One region of the Solibacillus sp. FSL K6-1126 genome, then DNA from elsewhere that is predicted to be linked to it. Evidence: riboswitches for the same ligand, from Rfam matches in the RefSeq annotation. Region 1 holds a riboswitch; each other region holds the start of a gene.
What was found. A riboswitch is a leader RNA that binds a small molecule or an ion and turns the genes downstream of it on or off. The one in region 1 is predicted to bind S-adenosylmethionine.

Region 1 (4,219 bases):
TATTTATGGCGTTCGGCTTAGGGCCTGTCGTACAATGGGCGCTCAAATGGAACGGAAAGCTGTTCCACCGCGCAGCAGGTGTCGAAAGTGTTGTTATATAAATAATGAGGAGAGCAAGCATTATGCGTTTGCTTTCTTTTTTTCGCTCGAATTGTTACAATTTTCAAAAAATACTTCCGTTCAATTGGAAAAGAGTGCATAGTAGAAAGTGGAGGTGTTTTTAAATGATACATATTGAAAATATCCATTTATATCGCAATGATAAAAAGATTTTAAATGATTTAAGCTGGCATGTACAAAAAGGACAGCATTGGGCGATTTTAGGGTTAAACGGATCCGGTAAAACAACCTTACTAAAAGTAATTAACGGCTATATTTGGCCAAATGAAGGAAAAGTCCAGGTGCTCGGTGAAATCTACGGCAAGACGTATATACCGAAGCTTCGAACGCGGATCGGCTGGGTGAGCAATGCGATGATCGATAACTTCAATTGGCAGGATAATGCGATTGAAATCGTGCTCAGCGGGAAGTTCGGTGCCCTTCGTCTATTTAACGATGTGACGGAAGAAGAAATTGATCATGCCGTTTCTATTATGAAACATTTTCACTGTGATCATTTAGCGAATAAATCATTTGAGCATTTGTCACAAGGTGAACGGCAGCGTGTTCAAATCGCCAGGGCCATTATGGCAGATCCAGAAATTTTAATACTGGATGAGCCGTGCGGGGGCCTGGACCTGATTGAACGGGAAAACTTGCTGCAAACGATTGAACAGATTGCAGAAGCGGAAAACGCCCCTACCCTCATTTATGTTACACACCATGTAGAAGAAATTCTCCCTTGTTTTAGCCATGTGCTTCTGATGAAAGACGGAAAAAATGTGGAAGCAAGTGCACGGGAAGTTGTTTTAACGGACGAATTATTAAGCGATTTCTTCGGGCGGGAAATCAGTTTGCAGATAGAACGCGAACGTGCCTGGGTTGCAATAAAATAAAATCGAACCAGCCGGAGTCCACCTCCTGCTGGTTCATTTCATTTACACAAATTAAATATGATATTCAATATTTTCATCGACGTAATGCCATTCATACGGTGTTTCTTGGTATACGTAATAGTTCAGCCAGTTGTAGAACAACAGATGCGAATGGGCACGCCAAACATTTTTCGGTCTTTGTAGCGGGTCGTTATTCGGGAAATAGTTGACCGGCATTTCCGTATTGTCCGGGTCCTTTTCTCTATCGCGGAAGTACTCATCGGATAGTGTCGTTGCATCATATTCCAGATGCCCGGTAATCATAATATGTTTATTGTTTTTCGATTGAACAATAAACACCCCTGCGTCATCCGAATAGCTTAGAAGACGCAAGTCAGGATGTGCCCGCACTTCATCAATCGAAACCGACGTATGACGTGAATGCGGTGCCACATACTCATCGCTGAAGCCCCGCACTAAATCTACTGTTAAATCCGTAATCACATGGGAATAGACACCGGAGCATTTTTTCGGCAATTCGAACTTTCCAATACCAAAATGATGGTACAGGGCAGCTTGGGCGCCCCAACATATATACATGATCGAAGTGACATGTTCATTTGCCCAATCCATAACATGCGTGATTTCATTCCAGTAGCCTACCTCTTCAAAATCCATTTTCTCTACTGGCGCACCGGTAATGATCAGTCCATCAAAACGACGGTGCTTTACTTGGTCGAATGTTCGGTAAAATGTATCTAAATGTGATTTGGAAACATTTTTTGATTCGTATGTAGCCGTGTTTAAAAATGTCACATCTACCTGTAACGGTGTATTCCCGAGTAAACGCAGCAATTGCAGCTCGGTTTTTTCTTTTTCAGGCATTAAATTAAACACTAAAATATTTAACGGTCGAATTTGTTGCGTTTTCGCACGGTCTTCCTCCATAACGAAAATCTTCTCTTTTCTAAGCAGCTCTCCCGCCGGTAAATGTTTCGGGATATTAATCGGCATTCCACTTTCCCCCTCATAAACTTTTTCAACAATCTTTTAATAATCTTGTGGTTTTCAGGCAATGCATTGTTTTACGTTTGAAACAAACTGTTTCAGAACAATATAAAAAGCCCCTCTCATTCCAGCAAAAACAGAAATGAGAGGGGCCTTTTTACCCGTTCTTATCTGCCAAGGTTGACACCTTGCTGGAAGTAGCACCTTTCTAGTTGAACTAGAGGTTGCTGAAGCATCATAAGGCCAAGTCCCTCCGCTTCTCTTGATAAGACTATTAAATTGTCATTAGTGTATCATGTACTTTATAATTTTGCAATAATTCTAAAAATATTATTTCACACTTACTAAAGCTGCTCTTTTTCTATATTGAATAACATTGTCTCCAGCTGTTCATCCCATACACATGTCAATGTATTGTATACCCGCACAAAATGTCTGTTTTCCTTTTGATCGAAAAGCAAAAAACATAGGACCGGTATATCATTAATCTGGATCGATTCCGTCGAAACAACACTTGTAATATAATGCGGTACTTCATCTTCCGCAACCGGTTGTTCGGATAGTTGCTGCTGAATGAATTCAATCAGCACCGCTTCTTCAATTGCTTCGATTTCTTCCGTTTCGATTGTCGGGAAAGGCTCCGGAAACTCCTCCAAATCCGCAAATTCCTCCAGATCACCATCCAGTGGCTGCTCATGGATCGGGCTGTATTGAATAAAATAACTTGTTTCTTCAAGCTCCTCTTCAAAAATGCCCGATTCCAGCTGTGCCTTACCCTTAGCGGTAAGTGCAAATTCCTGTTCCTTCACAATCATACCCAGTCGTAACATTTTATTCGTCAAATCATGAATAAATAACGGTTCCACTAACAAAATTTCGGCTAATAACTCAACATTTTTCAGCTTTGCCTTCTCAAAAGAAATGAGCATCATCTTCATTAAAATATCCATCGCATTGCGCATCACCGGATGATATTTTACTTCCAATGTGTGAATCGGAATGGCATATTGCATTTGCTTTTTTATTTCAATGGACGGGTTTTGGATGAGTTCTTTCTGCAGCTGTAAAACTGTAATTTGTAAATCCATTCAATCCCCCTGTTTCTACACAGCATAATAGCCGTCTTGCTCTTTTACTGTCGTTAATACATGGGCATACATATCCCGTGTTTTCGCGCTTTTAGGCCGCTTTGTGAACATTTCAGTACTGCCGATCATGATCAGCAGTTCCCTTGCGCGGGATAATGCAACATTAAGGCGGCGGTAATCTTTCGCAAACCCGATTTCTCCGCGCTCATTGTCATGGTTCCGCACCATGCTGACGATAATCACATCCATCTCCATCCCTTGGAATTTATCGACTGATCCTGTACGGATGTGTAAATGCGGTACACTGATTTCCTGTTCAATCAAACGGTTGATGCGTTTTACTTGCTCAGCGTAGAAAGAAATAACGCCAACCGATTTTAATGCGTCCTGCGGAATCAATCCTTGTGCTTTCGCTTGTTCTGTCGCTGCATTCAATTCAAGCAGCTGCTGTTTAATTTGATCCAGCTCAGCCAAATTGAATAGACTCGAACCTTCCTTCATACGCTCTTCAAAATACGGCTTTTTGTTCGGAATATCGAGCCATAGTAAATGGTGTTTCCGCGTAATTTTGGATGTTTCAAGGAAATGGTCACGTACAGCATCTGAATCCTCTAACCCGCATTGCAGCTGTTCGGATTCATTTTCGTAAAACGGTGTGATAGTTGACATAATATTTTTATGCATACGATATTGAAGTGCGAGCATTGTTTTGTTTTGTGACGGCAGATTGTTATAAAGACGCTCGAACAATGATTCTTCCAGTAACTTTTCAAGCTCCCGTTTTTCTTCAAATGTTGTACTTTCCTTCACAACTTGCTCCAATGTCTCTTCAAACGTCGCATCCCCGACAAGTGGCGGCAGCTGGTGATGATCCCCAACTAAAATGATTTTGGCACCTTTTAACATCGGCAGTAACAGTTCAGGTGGTGTTGCTTTCGAAACTTCGTCAATAATGACAACATCAAATGTCGGATAGTTGTCCATAAACTCTTTATTTGCTGAAGCAACACATGTTGTTCCGATGACATTGGCGTGTTTCACATACAGTTTGCGGATTTCCTCCAAGTCATGGGCATTGGCATTTTTCAATAAGCCGTGCCATTCGTTTTGAAGTTCCGCTGTTACCGGAAGCAAACTAATTTTCACTTC
Region 2 (4,219 bases), 1.1 Mb from region 1:
ACGGCTACTGGAATGTTTAATCCAAATACTGCATCTTGAGTTGTCTCAACGTTATTTAATTTACCATCGATTGCAGCACGAACCATTGCACGTGTATAAGAAAGCTTCATACGGCTGCCTACACCATATTCGCCACCAGTCCAACCAGTGTTTACTAGGAAAACTTGTGAACCGTGCTCATCAATTTTCTTACCTAATTGCTCTGCATAAACTGTTGCAGCAAGCGGTAGGAATGGAGAACCGAAGCATGTAGAGAATACTGGTTCTGGCTCTGTTACACCACGTTCTGTGCCGGCAAGTTTTGATGTGAAACCACTTAGGAAGTGATACATTGCCTGCTCTTTTGTCAATTTAGAAATAGGAGGTAATACACCAAATGCATCGGCTGTTAAGAAGACGATTGTATTTGGATGACCTGCTACTGATGGTAACACAATATTGTCAATATAGTCGATAGGGTAAGCGACACGTGTATTTTCTGTTAATGAACCGTCAGCATAGTCGCATTCGCGTGTTTCAGGATCTACCGCAACGTTTTCCAGTACTGAACCAAAGCGAATTGCATTATAAATTTCCGGCTCATTTTCAGCAGATAGGTTGATTGTTTTTGCATAGCATCCACCTTCAATGTTGAATACGCCGTTATCAGACCAACCGTGCTCATCGTCACCGATTAATTTACGATCTTTATCAGCAGATAAAGTTGTTTTTCCCGTACCAGATAGACCGAAGAATAATGCAACATCGCCACCTTCACCAACGTTTGCAGAGCAATGCATTGGGAAGATACCTTGTTCAGGCAATAAGTAGTTCATAATACCGAAGATTGACTTCTTCATTTCACCTGCGTACTCAGTTCCGCCGATTAAGATGATTTTCTTTTCAATAGATGTTATAATGAATGTTTCCGATCCTGTACCGTCTACTTCAGGATCTGCTTTGAAGTTTGGCGCAGATACGATTGTAAACTCGGCAACATGTTTAGCCAATTCGTCTGCTGTTGGGCGGATGAACAATTGATGACAGAATAGATTATGCCAAGCATATTCATTAATTACTTTAATGGATAATTGAGACTCTTTGTCTGCACCTGCAAAACCGTTGAATACATATAACTCGTCACGTTCTTTTAAGTAATTTACAACTTTCACATAAAGTTTATCAAATACCTCTGCAGAAATCGGACGGTTAACTTTGCCCCAATCGATTTTATTGTTGCAAATTTCTTCTTTTACTATATATTTATCTTTTGGAGAACGGCCAGTGTATTTTCCTGTTTGGGCACGTAATGCACCTTCAACAGTCAGCACGGCTTCTCCGCGTGATGTAGCTTTTTCAACTAATTGTGGAACAGATAATTGAGTTTTGATGTTTTCCCCGTTTAAAAGTTCTTTCAGCTCGTTAGCAATTTCTACCGAATTCATCTATTAAATACCATCCTTTTTTATAGTATTCCCTTATAGAGGGGAGTTGATTCCTAATTCAAAAATAGTATAACACATTAAGTGAAATAATCTATACTAATTGCAAATTATTTTTTCCGGAATTTTAAACATTGCGAAATACGTCAAAATTTGTTGACAGCACTTGTTTTTTTGCGTAAGATGTTTAATTGAACGGATACTCTTATCCCGAGCTGGTGGAGGGGCAGGCCCTATGAAACCCGGCAACCTGCGTATATTTTATACGTGTTGGTGCCAACCTGATGCAAGGGCAAAAATTCCCTTGAACGATAAGAGTGAAAGGTAACGAAACGTAATATCCTTTCCTCACGTGTGATGAACACGGCTATGAGAGAAAGGATTTTTTTTATTTTGTTTTACAATTTCGTGCTGAGCGAAAATTATATAGTTACAGCCTTTCAGACCCTCGTGTTAAAGCAAATATAGCTTGACGTTAAAAGGTAGATACGCATTAGCGTAATTGCTTTATATAACGGACATGGGTAATGAGTACCGTATCAATAAAAAACAATTGCCAAAGTGATTTAGGAGGAAATGACATGACAAATCGTCGACTGTTTACATCAGAAAGTGTAACGGAAGGACATCCGGATAAAATTTGTGACCAAATTTCGGATGCCATTTTAGACGCTATTTTAGCTGCAGATCCAAATGCACGTGTAGCTTGTGAAACTACGGTAACAACAGGCTTAGTACTAGTATCTGGTGAGATTACAACTTCTACTTATGTAGATATGAAAGGAATTATCCGTGATACAGTGGCAGAAATCGGCTACACACGCGGTAAGTACGGCTTTGATGCGGAAAACCTTGCAGTACTAGTAGCTGTAGGAGAGCAATCACCTGACATTGCACAAGGTGTTGACCAAGCATTGGAAGCACGTGAAGGTTCAATGACGGATGATGAACTGGAAGCAATCGGTGCAGGCGACCAAGGATTAATGTTCGGCTATGCATGTAACGAAACACCGGAATTAATGCCGATGCCAATTTCTTTAGCTCATAAATTAGCACGTCGTTTAACAGAAGTACGTAAATCAGGAGAATTGGAATATTTACGTCCGGATGGTAAAACACAAGTAACAATCGAATATGATGAAAACAATGAACCTGTTCGTGTGGATACAATCGTTATTTCAACACAGCATGATGAAGAAGCAACATTAGAACAAATTCAAACAGATATTAAAGAGCACGTTATTAAACCGGTTGTTCCTGCTCAATTATTGGATGAAGCAACAAAATACTTCATCAACCCAACAGGTCGTTTCGTAATCGGCGGGCCTAAAGGAGATGCAGGTCTTACAGGTCGTAAAATTATTGTTGATACTTACGGCGGCTATGCGCGTCATGGTGGCGGAGCATTCTCCGGTAAGGATGCGACAAAAGTTGACCGCTCTGCAGCATATGCAGCACGTTATGTTGCTAAAAACATTGTAGCAGCTGGCCTAGCTGACCGTGCTGAAGTGCAACTGGCGTATGCAATCGGTGTTGCACAACCTGTATCAATCGCGGTTGATACATTCGGTACAGGAAAAGTAGAAGAATCAAAAATCGTGAACTGGGTACGTGAGCTATTTGATTTACGTCCTGCGGGCATTATTAAAATGCTTGATTTACGTCGTCCGATTTATAAGCAAACAGCAGCATACGGACATTTCGGTCGCACAGATTTAAATGTGCCATGGGAAAGTACGGATAAAGCGGCTGAATTGAAAGCTAAAGCAGGAATTTAATATAATAAAAAGGAGCATCCAGTTTAATGGATAGCTCCTTTTTTATGATCTTATATAAGATTTCTTTTTAACAAGGTATAGATTTATAAGATTCAAAGAGGGGAATGACTGTTAAATTATTTTTGAAGTGATTTATAGTATTGCCCTTTTGCCACATATTCTGAAATTATCCGATCCATATCTGCGCGATCTTCTGCTGTCACTTCACGTACGACTTTTGCTGGGCGACCCATCGCTAAACAATTGGGAGGAATCACTTTTCCCGGTGGTACAAGACTGCCGGCACCAATAAATGCACCCTCGCCTATAACAGCCCCGTCCAGTATGATGGAACCCATACCAACTAAAGCGCGTTTTTTAATTGTACAGCTATGTAATGTAACTTGATGACCTACTGTTACTTCGTCTTCAATAATGAGAGGGGCAGCGGGACTTTGGTGAAGGCAGCTCAAATCCTGGATACTGACACGGTCACCAATTATAGTTTTGTTTACATCGCCACGAATTACCGTGTTAAACCAAATTGAAGTTTCGGCACCGATTGTTACATCACCGGTAATTGTGGCATAGTCTGCAATGAATGCAGAAGGGTGAATCGTTGGTATTTTATCCTTATAAGGGTAAATCATGTGCATTTCCTCATTTCTTCTATAAAATTGTAGATAAATCTATAGATATCGTAACAAAACGTGAAGATTTTTCAATTAACATTTCTTTTAGAACGGAATGTATTATAATTATACAAATAAATAGTAATATAATGATGCCGATGTTAAAGAAGGTGCAATATCGTAATTTTTTGATAATCGGCAAACTCATTCCTGAATTAAAGGATCACGTGTTTATGTCATAAAAATATTTTATATGTAAGGAGTATTGGCCATGTGGAAATGGGAAACAGAGCAACAACCAAAAGCCGTAGTCGTTATTCTTCATAGCGCATATGAACATCATCGGTGGTACGCATGGTTAATTGAAAAGTTCCGCAGCTCACACTTTCATGTTGTAATGGGGGATTTA
Region 3 (4,219 bases), 1.8 Mb from region 1:
GATATGATCGGTCATAAATTCCGGACCTGTTGCACAGTTCAGTCCGACAGACAACGGCTTAATATGCTCAATAGAAATATAAAATGCTTCAATTGATTGCCCGGCAAGCGTTGTTCCCATTGGCTCAATTGTTCCTGAAATCATGACAGGCAGCTCTTTGCCAAGTTCCTCAAATGCACGGTGAATGGCAATCGTTCCTGCTTTAACATTAAGCATATCCTGGGAAGTTTCCATTAAGAGCAAATCCGCTCCCGCTTCAATTAGTGCTTTTGCCTGGATATAAAAGTTTTCTTCCAGCTCTTCAAATGTTATACCGCCTGTTACCGACAATGTTTTAGTCGTTGGCCCGATTGCACCTGCGACAAAGCGCGGCCATTCTGGTGTCGAAAACTCTTTTGCAGCCTCTAGTGCAATTTCAACCGCCCGCTTATTAATTTCAACTGCCTTGTCACCTAAGTCATATTCATCCAACACGAGTGGTGTTCCACCAAACGTATTGGTACAAATAATATCAGCGCCTGCAGCTAAATAGGCACGATGAATTTTACTCAATACATCAGGTCTTGTCAGTACCAGGTTTTCATTACAACCGTCTAAGTCTTCTCCGCCAAAATCTTCATATGTTAGGTTTTCTGCCTGAAGCATCGTCCCCATGGCACCATCGATGATAAGTATTCTTTTTTGTAATTGCTCATGAATCGGGTGATTATACATTCGACTGAACTCCTTTACTTTCCACATCATATTGTTTTACATAGTCCATTAATTCCAGCGTCATATCATAGCGTAAAAACGGTGTAATTAAATAAATACCGTTAAAGTATTCACATGCTGTATCGAGCAGCTCTTTAGCAATCGCGATTCCTTCTGCTGTCGATGCTTCCTTGTCATCCCCACAGGCAGCCATGCGCGCAAGTACTTCATCGGACAGTTTAATGCCCGGTACTTCATGATGTAAAAATTCCGCGCTGCGTGAAGATGTTAGTGGCATAATCCCGATATAAATCGGTGTTTCCAAATGCTTCGTCGCCTCATAGATTTCGATAATCTTTTCTTTCGTATAAACCGGCTGTGAAATAAAGTAATCTGCTCCATGCTCGATTTTCTTTTCTAAACGGGCTACAGCACGGTCCAGTACACGAACATTCGGATTAAAGGCAGCGGCTACCGAGAAATTTGCCTGTTTACGCAGCGATTTCCCAGTAAAAGAACCACCTTTATTTAACTGCTTAATTAGAGAAATCAGTTCCATTGATGAAACATCATATACGCTCGTCGCCCCCGGGAAATCCCCTACTTTTGTCGGGTCCCCTGTCACGACAAGAATATCATGAAGTTCCAGTGCATCAAGTCCCATTAAATGTGACTGAAGCCCAATTAAATTTCGGTCACGGCATGTCAAATGCGGCAATGAACGAATTCCTTGCTCTTTTAAAATCGCAGCCATCGCGATATTACTGATGCGCGGTGAAGCAAGTGAGTTATCAGCCATCATAATGACATCGGCTCCTGCTTTAGATAACTGTTTTGCCCCTTCTACAAATCCGTCAATTTCCAGATGACGTGGCGTATCCAGTTCCACTATAACTGAACGTTCACGTTTTGCTTTTTCGTGGAGCGGCTCCTGTTTACGTGGCTCCGGAATTCGGACAAATTGTGTATGGCCGGGTTTTTCTTCTTTTGTTTCAATTGGCTGCATATTCGCCAAACGTTTTTTTACGGCTGCAATATGCTTCGGTGTCGTCCCGCAGCATCCGCCAATTAAACGGACACCTTGGTTTACGAGTTCAACTGCTGCACGTGCGAAATAATCGGTTTCCGACTCATAAACTACTCGACCATCTTCAATGTCCAATAATGATGCATTCGGATAAGCTGATAAAAAAGCTTTATTCGGTAAATTAACCCCTTCAAATGCCTGAATTGTATGGAAAGGACCTAATCGGCAGTTACTCCCAACAATATCTGCACCTAACCTTTCCAAGTCTTGAAACGCTTCATTTAACGTCATTAAATTTTGAAGGACACCCGGTTCCTGCATCGTCACTTGAGCAATGATCGGCAAATCGGTCATCGAACGTAATAGATGGACACAATGCGATAATTCTTCAAAATCGTAATACGTTTCCAATAAAAATCCATCCGGTTCACCTGCTAGTAATACTTCCGCCTGTTCTTGGAACGCAGCTAAAATTTCATCTAATGTTGCATCACTTTTACGAATTCCCCGAATACCACCGATTGTTGCCAGAACATATTGCCCATCCAGGGAAGCTGCCCGCTTTGCGATCTTTAACGCTGCTTCATTAAACTCCTTCACACGACTTTCATAGCCATAACGTGCAAGCTTAATACGGTTAGCTCCATATGTATTGGTCTGAATAATATCTGCACCTGCCGCAATATATTCACTATGAATTTTCTCTATAATATCAGGACGGGCAATATTCATTTCTTCATGGCAATAATCCAACCCATATGAATAAAGAAGTGTCCCGATTGCTCCGTCGGCTGTTAAAACCCGTGTTTGTAATTCTTCAAGTAAACCCATTGCCTTCACTCCATCATTTACAGTATTTTCAGTATTTTAACGATACAAAAAAGCCTTCTTTCATTAAAGAAAAGAAGGCATAGTAGTTATCGACTTAATCCCTTCTCATCTTCTGGCATTCGCCACTGGATTTAGCACCTGACTTAATGTTGGTTGCTGAAGTTTCATCGGGCCAGTCCCTCGACTTCTCTTGATAAGAAATAATATGAATTTTTGAAATATTTAAATGAATCATAACGTTATCTAATACGTCCGTCAATACCCTTTAGCTGAATGAAGTATTTCTTTACATAATTCGACTAATAATGTGTTCAGCTGTTTTTTTGCCGTTTTGAATACAAGCACCGATTCCTACTCCGAAATAGGCACATCCCGCTAATAGAACATTCGGGTAATCCGTTGCCAGTTGCTGTATAACTTTTGATAAGGCTTCATTATGCGCCAAATCATAGCGCGGCATTTGGTCAATCCACTTTGTTACATTAATGACAGTTGGATCCGCTTCAACACCTAAGCTGAGACGAATGTCTTCCAATGCAACTTTTGTCAGTTCTTCATCTGACATGGCTGCCAACTCTTCATAGCGCGGATTAATATCTTTATAAAACAAGCGAACGAGTAAATTGCCTTCTGCTGACGTATGCTTCCATTTACGGCTCGTCCATGTCGATGCATTACAAACTAAATCACTATTATGCGAAACGATAAAGCCGGTACCATCAGCCGGTAATATATCGTCCGGTACATCAAAGCCAACATACATCGTTAAAGTAGATGCCGTCGTGAACTTTTTCAGCTGTTCCTCTAATGAATCATCCTGTATTACATGACGTACCGTCTCATTTGGAACGGCCAGTACAACAATATCTGCCAATATTATTTCATCTTCCAGCACGACTTCATATTGCTCACCTTTTTTTAGAATTTGCTTTGTTACTGTCTTTCTCATGAATTCAACTTCCGGCAGCTGTTCTTCTATACGATTGATTAATGCTGATAAACCCGGACGGAAAGAAATAAACTTCTTATTCGCAGCTTTTTCGAATTGCTCGCGATGTGCCTCGAAGCCTTTAATAATCGATCCGTAGTTGTTTTTATAATCCACTAAATACGGCAATGTAGATGCCAGGCTTAATTGATATAAATCGCCTGAATAAACTCCTGCCAATACTGGGGCAATTTGCTTTCGAACAATTTCTTCACCTAAAAAATATTCTAAAAACGTACCGATAGAGCTTTCTTTAGTAAATTTAGTATTCGGGATTTCTAAATCTTGAAGGGCCCTCTTCTTTCCTTCTTCTGAAATTAACGTACTCGACATGAGCGATTCTACACTCATCGGAATACCGAATGTCGAACCTGCCGGAATAGCATACAGCTCGCTATTCGTATGAATGTAGGAAATACCTGTTTCGTTATAGACAAGCTCTGATTCAAAATTAAGCTCCTTAACAAGCTCCAATACCCCTGAATGGCGTGCTACAATTGAATCAGCCCCTGTTTCCATAATAAAACCTTTATCGTATTCGGAATGAATTTTTCCGCCTAAATATGCGTTCTTTTCAATCAGTATTAACCGTGCTTCCACGTTTTGCTCATGCATTTTATTTTTCAGATAATGCATCGTACATAGCCCGGTAATTCCTCCACCTACAACTACTACTGTTT
Region 4 (4,219 bases), 1.2 Mb from region 1:
GAGAAATATTTAGTGAAAAATGCGAAGAAAATCGCAGTACTTGCAGCAGGTGCAGCAGCACAACGCTACGGTGCAAAACTGGATGCCGAGCAGGAGCTGTTAGTGAACATCGCGAACATTGCAAACCAATTATACGCAATGGAATCTGCAGTAATCCGTACACAAAAAGCAATCGAGCGTGACGGAGAAGAAAAAGCAGCACAAAAAATCCTTTACACTCAAATTTTCTGTCAGGAAGCATTCGCAGAAATCGAAAAAGAAGCAAAAGAAACATTGATCGCTTCAGTTGAAGGTGACGATGCACGTATGATTTTATCGGCTTTACGTAAATTAACGCGTAACAACCCTTACAACTTAATTCCGAAAAAACGTGAAGCTTCAGTGAAATTAATTGAAGCAGAAAAGTATGTAGTTTAATAAAATACTATAGTCGGGTGCATGACACTGCACCCGATTTTTCTATGTTGTTCTAATATAATGTAAAATGTTCTAATATATTTTTACATGATCTAATATATCTCGGAAGTTCTAATATAAGTTTCCTTTCTTCTAATATGACCGCCAAAGTTTCAAATAAACGAAACCATTCTTCTAAAATACGACCAGCATGTTCTAATATCGGCACAAATCTTCTAATAAAACCCATATTCATAAAAACGCCAATAATACGAACACATTTTTGATTTGTCCTTCTATATCCGTTACAATATAGGAAAATCCAGGGCAAAAGGAGTACTTACATGACAGTAAAATTCATTCAATATCCAAAATGTACAACGTGTAAAAAAGCGCAAAAGTGGCTAGATGAGCAAGGTGTGGACTATGAAAATATTCATATCGTAGAACAGACACCATCTAAAGAGGAGATTAAAGCAATTTATGAAGCAAGTGGAGTGCCATTAAAGAAATTCTTCAATACGTCCGGTATGAAATATCGGGAATTAGGTCTTAAAGATAAATTAGCGACAATGTCCGAGGATGAGCAATTAGAGCTATTGGCATCAGATGGTATGTTAATTAAGCGACCGATCGTAACAGATGGAAAAAAATTAACTTTAGGATTTAAGGAGTCTGACTTCTTAGAAACTTGGAAATAAACAGTTATTCACATTGTATTTCCGAACGAAATATGGCAAAATGAACTTGAATGTACTACATATAACATGGAGGTTTTCGAATGAGCACACCAAAAGAATTACGTTATTCAAAAGAGCATGAGTGGGTAAAAATAGAAGACGGTAAGGCAACAATCGGTATTACGGATTTCGCACAATCTGAATTAGGTGATATCGTATTCGTAGAATTACCTGAAGTAGGCGATGAGATTTCAAAGGATCAGCCATTCGGTAGTGTAGAGTCTGTAAAAACAGTTTCTGAACTATATGCACCACTTTCTGGTAAAGTAGTTGCAATCAACGAAGAATTACTGGACAACCCAGAATACGTTAATGAATCTCCATACGGAAATGCATGGATGGTTACTGTTGAGTTAACAAGTGAAGCGGAAGTTGAAGAATTATTAGACGCAGATGCTTACACTGCATTAATCGAACAATAATATGAAACACTAAAGCCTTCTATAGTAAGGTTTTAGTGTTTTTTTGTTATTCTATACATAAAGGTGACTTTGAAAGGAAGCGTGTACGTATGGGAAAATGCCTTGTTGTCGAAGGACGTGCCGATAAGTTGAGATTAATCCCGATTTTAGCAGAGGACGTGACAATTATTTGTACAAATGGCACAATAAGCGAAGTCAATTTGATTGATTTATTAGAAGGTTATGAGCAAGATGAAATTATCACTATGTTTGATGCAGATAAAAACGGTGAAAAGTTACGTAAACTGATGAACCGTGCATATCCTGAAGCACAACAGCTAATCATACCTCACGAATATATTGAAGTAGAAAAAACACCTACTAAAATCTTAAGGGATATTTTACTACGAGCAAAATTTTTAGTAAAAGAAGGATGACAGTATAATGGAACAATGGACGCAACAGCAATGGGAACAAAACGTACAACAATATGATCAGACAGCATTTTTCCTATATACGCCTATGTGCGGCACATGTGAAGTATCGGAAAAAATGTTGGAAGTAATTGAGAAATTACTACCAGATCTCCCGCTTGGTATGGCAAATATCAATTATTTAGGGGATTTACCTTATGAACTGAAAATTGAAAGTGTACCTTGTTTAATCGTTTCAGACAACGGAGAACTAACGAATAAAATTTATGCATTTAAATCCGTACCGTTTTTGTATGAAATATTAAAAAAGTAATTGACGTAGTCACTTTGTCGTGATAAAGTAACATTCATAATAATAAAACTTAATAACGTTGCTCTTATAAAGAGAGGTGGAGGGAAGTGCCCTATGAAGCCCGGCAACCAGCGATTACGCAAAGGTGCCAATTCACACAAAGTGTAAACTTTGAAAGATGAGAGAACGGTTTACCGTATAAATGTATGTGAAACCTTTCTACTTGTCTTGGTAGAAAGGTTTTTTTCATTCAGCGGATGTTTTGGATGAAAAAAGAACATGATTTTGAAATAGCAGGAAGGTTATTTCAATTTAGAAGGAGTACAACCGATGATTGATATACAAAATATTACAAAAGTGTATAACACGAAAAATGGTAAGCTTACGGCAGTTGATAATGTAAGCCTATCGATCAACAAAGGAGAAATATACGGTATTATCGGCTACAGTGGTGCCGGTAAAAGTACAATGATTCGCCTATTGAACGGTTTGGAAAAGCCAACGACAGGTTCTGTCATTGTAGGTGGTCAGGATATTGCAAAAGCTTCCGGGGCTAAATTACGAGAAGCACGTCAAAAAATAAGTATGATTTTCCAGCACTTCAATTTACTTTGGTCACGTACCGTTGAAGAAAACATCGCATTTCCACTTGAAATAGCAGGTGTTTCAAAAGCTGATCGTGAAAAACGAGTAGAAGAGTTAATTGAACTTGTTGGTTTAAAAGGAAGAGGGAAAGCGTATCCTTCTCAACTTTCAGGCGGTCAAAAGCAGCGTGTTGGCATTGCCCGTGCGTTGGCAAATAATCCGGAAGTGCTTTTATGTGATGAAGCGACTTCAGCACTTGATCCTGAAACAACGGATTCAATTTTGGAATTGCTGCTTGATATTAATAAAAACATCGGACTTACAATTGTACTCATTACACATGAAATGCATGTTATCCGTAAAATCTGTAACAGAGTAGCTGTTATGGAAGCCGGAAAAGTAGTGGAACAGGGAGATGTATTACAAGTGTTCCAACATCCGCAAGCACCGATTACGAAAAACTTCGTGTCGCAAGCTTCTGGTGAAACACAGGAAACGCAAGCATCACTGGAACAGATTTTAGCCAATTATCCAGAAGGCAAAATCGCTAAATTAACATTTGCAGCGGCAACGACAGAACAGCCTGTCATCTCACAAATGATTAAGCAATTTGACGTAGTTGTTAATATAGTGCATGGCAAAATCTCAAATACAACGGGCGGTTCGTTTGGTACATTGTTTATTCATATCGATGGCGAGCCAAAAGCAGTCGCGGAAGCATTAAGCTTTTTAGCGAAGCAAGAAATTCAGGCGGAGGTGATTGAGCATGTTTAATCAATTATTTCCAAACGTAGATTGGGGTAAAATGCTCGAAGCAACATATGAAACAATTTATATGACGGCTGTTGCGACAGTCATCACATTTATACTAGGACTTCTAATTGGTATTGTCTTATTTTTAACGAGCGACAACCAATTATGGGCAAATAAAATTGTACACTTTTTGACAGGGTCACTTGTGAATATTTTCCGCTCGATTCCATTTATCGTCTTGATCATTTTATTAATTCCATTTACGAAGTTTTTACTTGGAACCATCCGTGGTGCCAATGCAGCATTACCTGCGCTTATTATCGGTGCAGCACCGTTTTATGCGCGCATGGTGTTAATTGCATTAAGAGAGATTGATAAAGGTGTTATAGAAGCGGCTCGCTCAATGGGAGCGAAAACTTCTACGATTATTTGGAAAGTGCTGATTCCGGAAAGCTTACCGGCATTAATTTCAGGTATTACTGTTACAGCTGTCGCTTTAGTAGGGTATACAGCAATGGCCGGCATCATTGGTGCGGGTGGTTTAGGAAACCTGGCATTCCTTGATGGTTTCCAGCGTAACCGAACAGATGTGACTTTAATGGCAACTGTATTGATTTT

Region 2: it holds a riboswitch for S-adenosylmethionine, as region 1 does, so the genes downstream of both, metK (methionine adenosyltransferase) here and metA (homoserine O-acetyltransferase MetA) in region 1, are expected to answer to the same signal.
Region 3: it holds a riboswitch for S-adenosylmethionine, as region 1 does, so the genes downstream of both, MHH44_RS19330 (bifunctional homocysteine S-methyltransferase/methylenetetrahydrofolate reductase) here and metA (homoserine O-acetyltransferase MetA) in region 1, are expected to answer to the same signal.
Region 4: it holds a riboswitch for S-adenosylmethionine, as region 1 does, so the genes downstream of both, MHH44_RS16050 (methionine ABC transporter ATP-binding protein) here and metA (homoserine O-acetyltransferase MetA) in region 1, are expected to answer to the same signal.

Annotation. Positions count from the first base shown of each region.
Region 1 covers NZ_JBBOPD010000001.1:2,053,794-2,058,012, reverse strand. Annotated here, with positions in the region: gene MHH44_RS10080 (YitT family protein) at 1-101, shown strand, start outside; gene MHH44_RS10075 (ABC transporter ATP-binding protein) at 225-995, shown strand; gene metA (homoserine O-acetyltransferase MetA) at 1,047-1,988, opposite strand; SAM riboswitch class I at 2,147-2,254, opposite strand; gene MHH44_RS10065 (nucleoside-diphosphate sugar epimerase) at 2,327-3,070, opposite strand; gene MHH44_RS10060 (AAA domain-containing protein) at 3,086-4,219, opposite strand, start outside.
Region 2 covers NZ_JBBOPD010000001.1:3,117,277-3,121,495, reverse strand. Annotated here, with positions in the region: gene pckA (phosphoenolpyruvate carboxykinase (ATP)) at 1-1,424, opposite strand, end outside; SAM riboswitch class I at 1,624-1,739, shown strand; gene metK (methionine adenosyltransferase) at 2,003-3,199, shown strand; gene MHH44_RS15410 (gamma carbonic anhydrase) at 3,316-3,828, opposite strand; gene MHH44_RS15405 (alpha/beta hydrolase) at 4,082-4,219, shown strand, end outside.
Region 3 covers NZ_JBBOPD010000001.1:3,882,987-3,887,205, forward strand. Annotated here, with positions in the region: gene metH (methionine synthase) at 1-714, opposite strand, end outside; gene MHH44_RS19330 (bifunctional homocysteine S-methyltransferase/methylenetetrahydrofolate reductase) at 707-2,551, opposite strand; SAM riboswitch class I at 2,654-2,751, opposite strand; gene hemG (protoporphyrinogen oxidase) at 2,838-4,219, opposite strand, start outside.
Region 4 covers NZ_JBBOPD010000001.1:3,208,550-3,212,768, reverse strand. Annotated here, with positions in the region: gene MHH44_RS16075 (acyl-CoA dehydrogenase family protein) at 1-417, shown strand, start outside; gene MHH44_RS16070 (arsenate reductase family protein) at 741-1,097, shown strand; gene gcvH (glycine cleavage system protein GcvH) at 1,178-1,558, shown strand; gene MHH44_RS16060 (toprim domain-containing protein) at 1,648-1,974, shown strand; gene MHH44_RS16055 (thioredoxin family protein) at 1,982-2,284, shown strand; SAM riboswitch class I at 2,346-2,448, shown strand; gene MHH44_RS16050 (methionine ABC transporter ATP-binding protein) at 2,594-3,622, shown strand; gene MHH44_RS16045 (methionine ABC transporter permease) at 3,615-4,219, shown strand, end outside.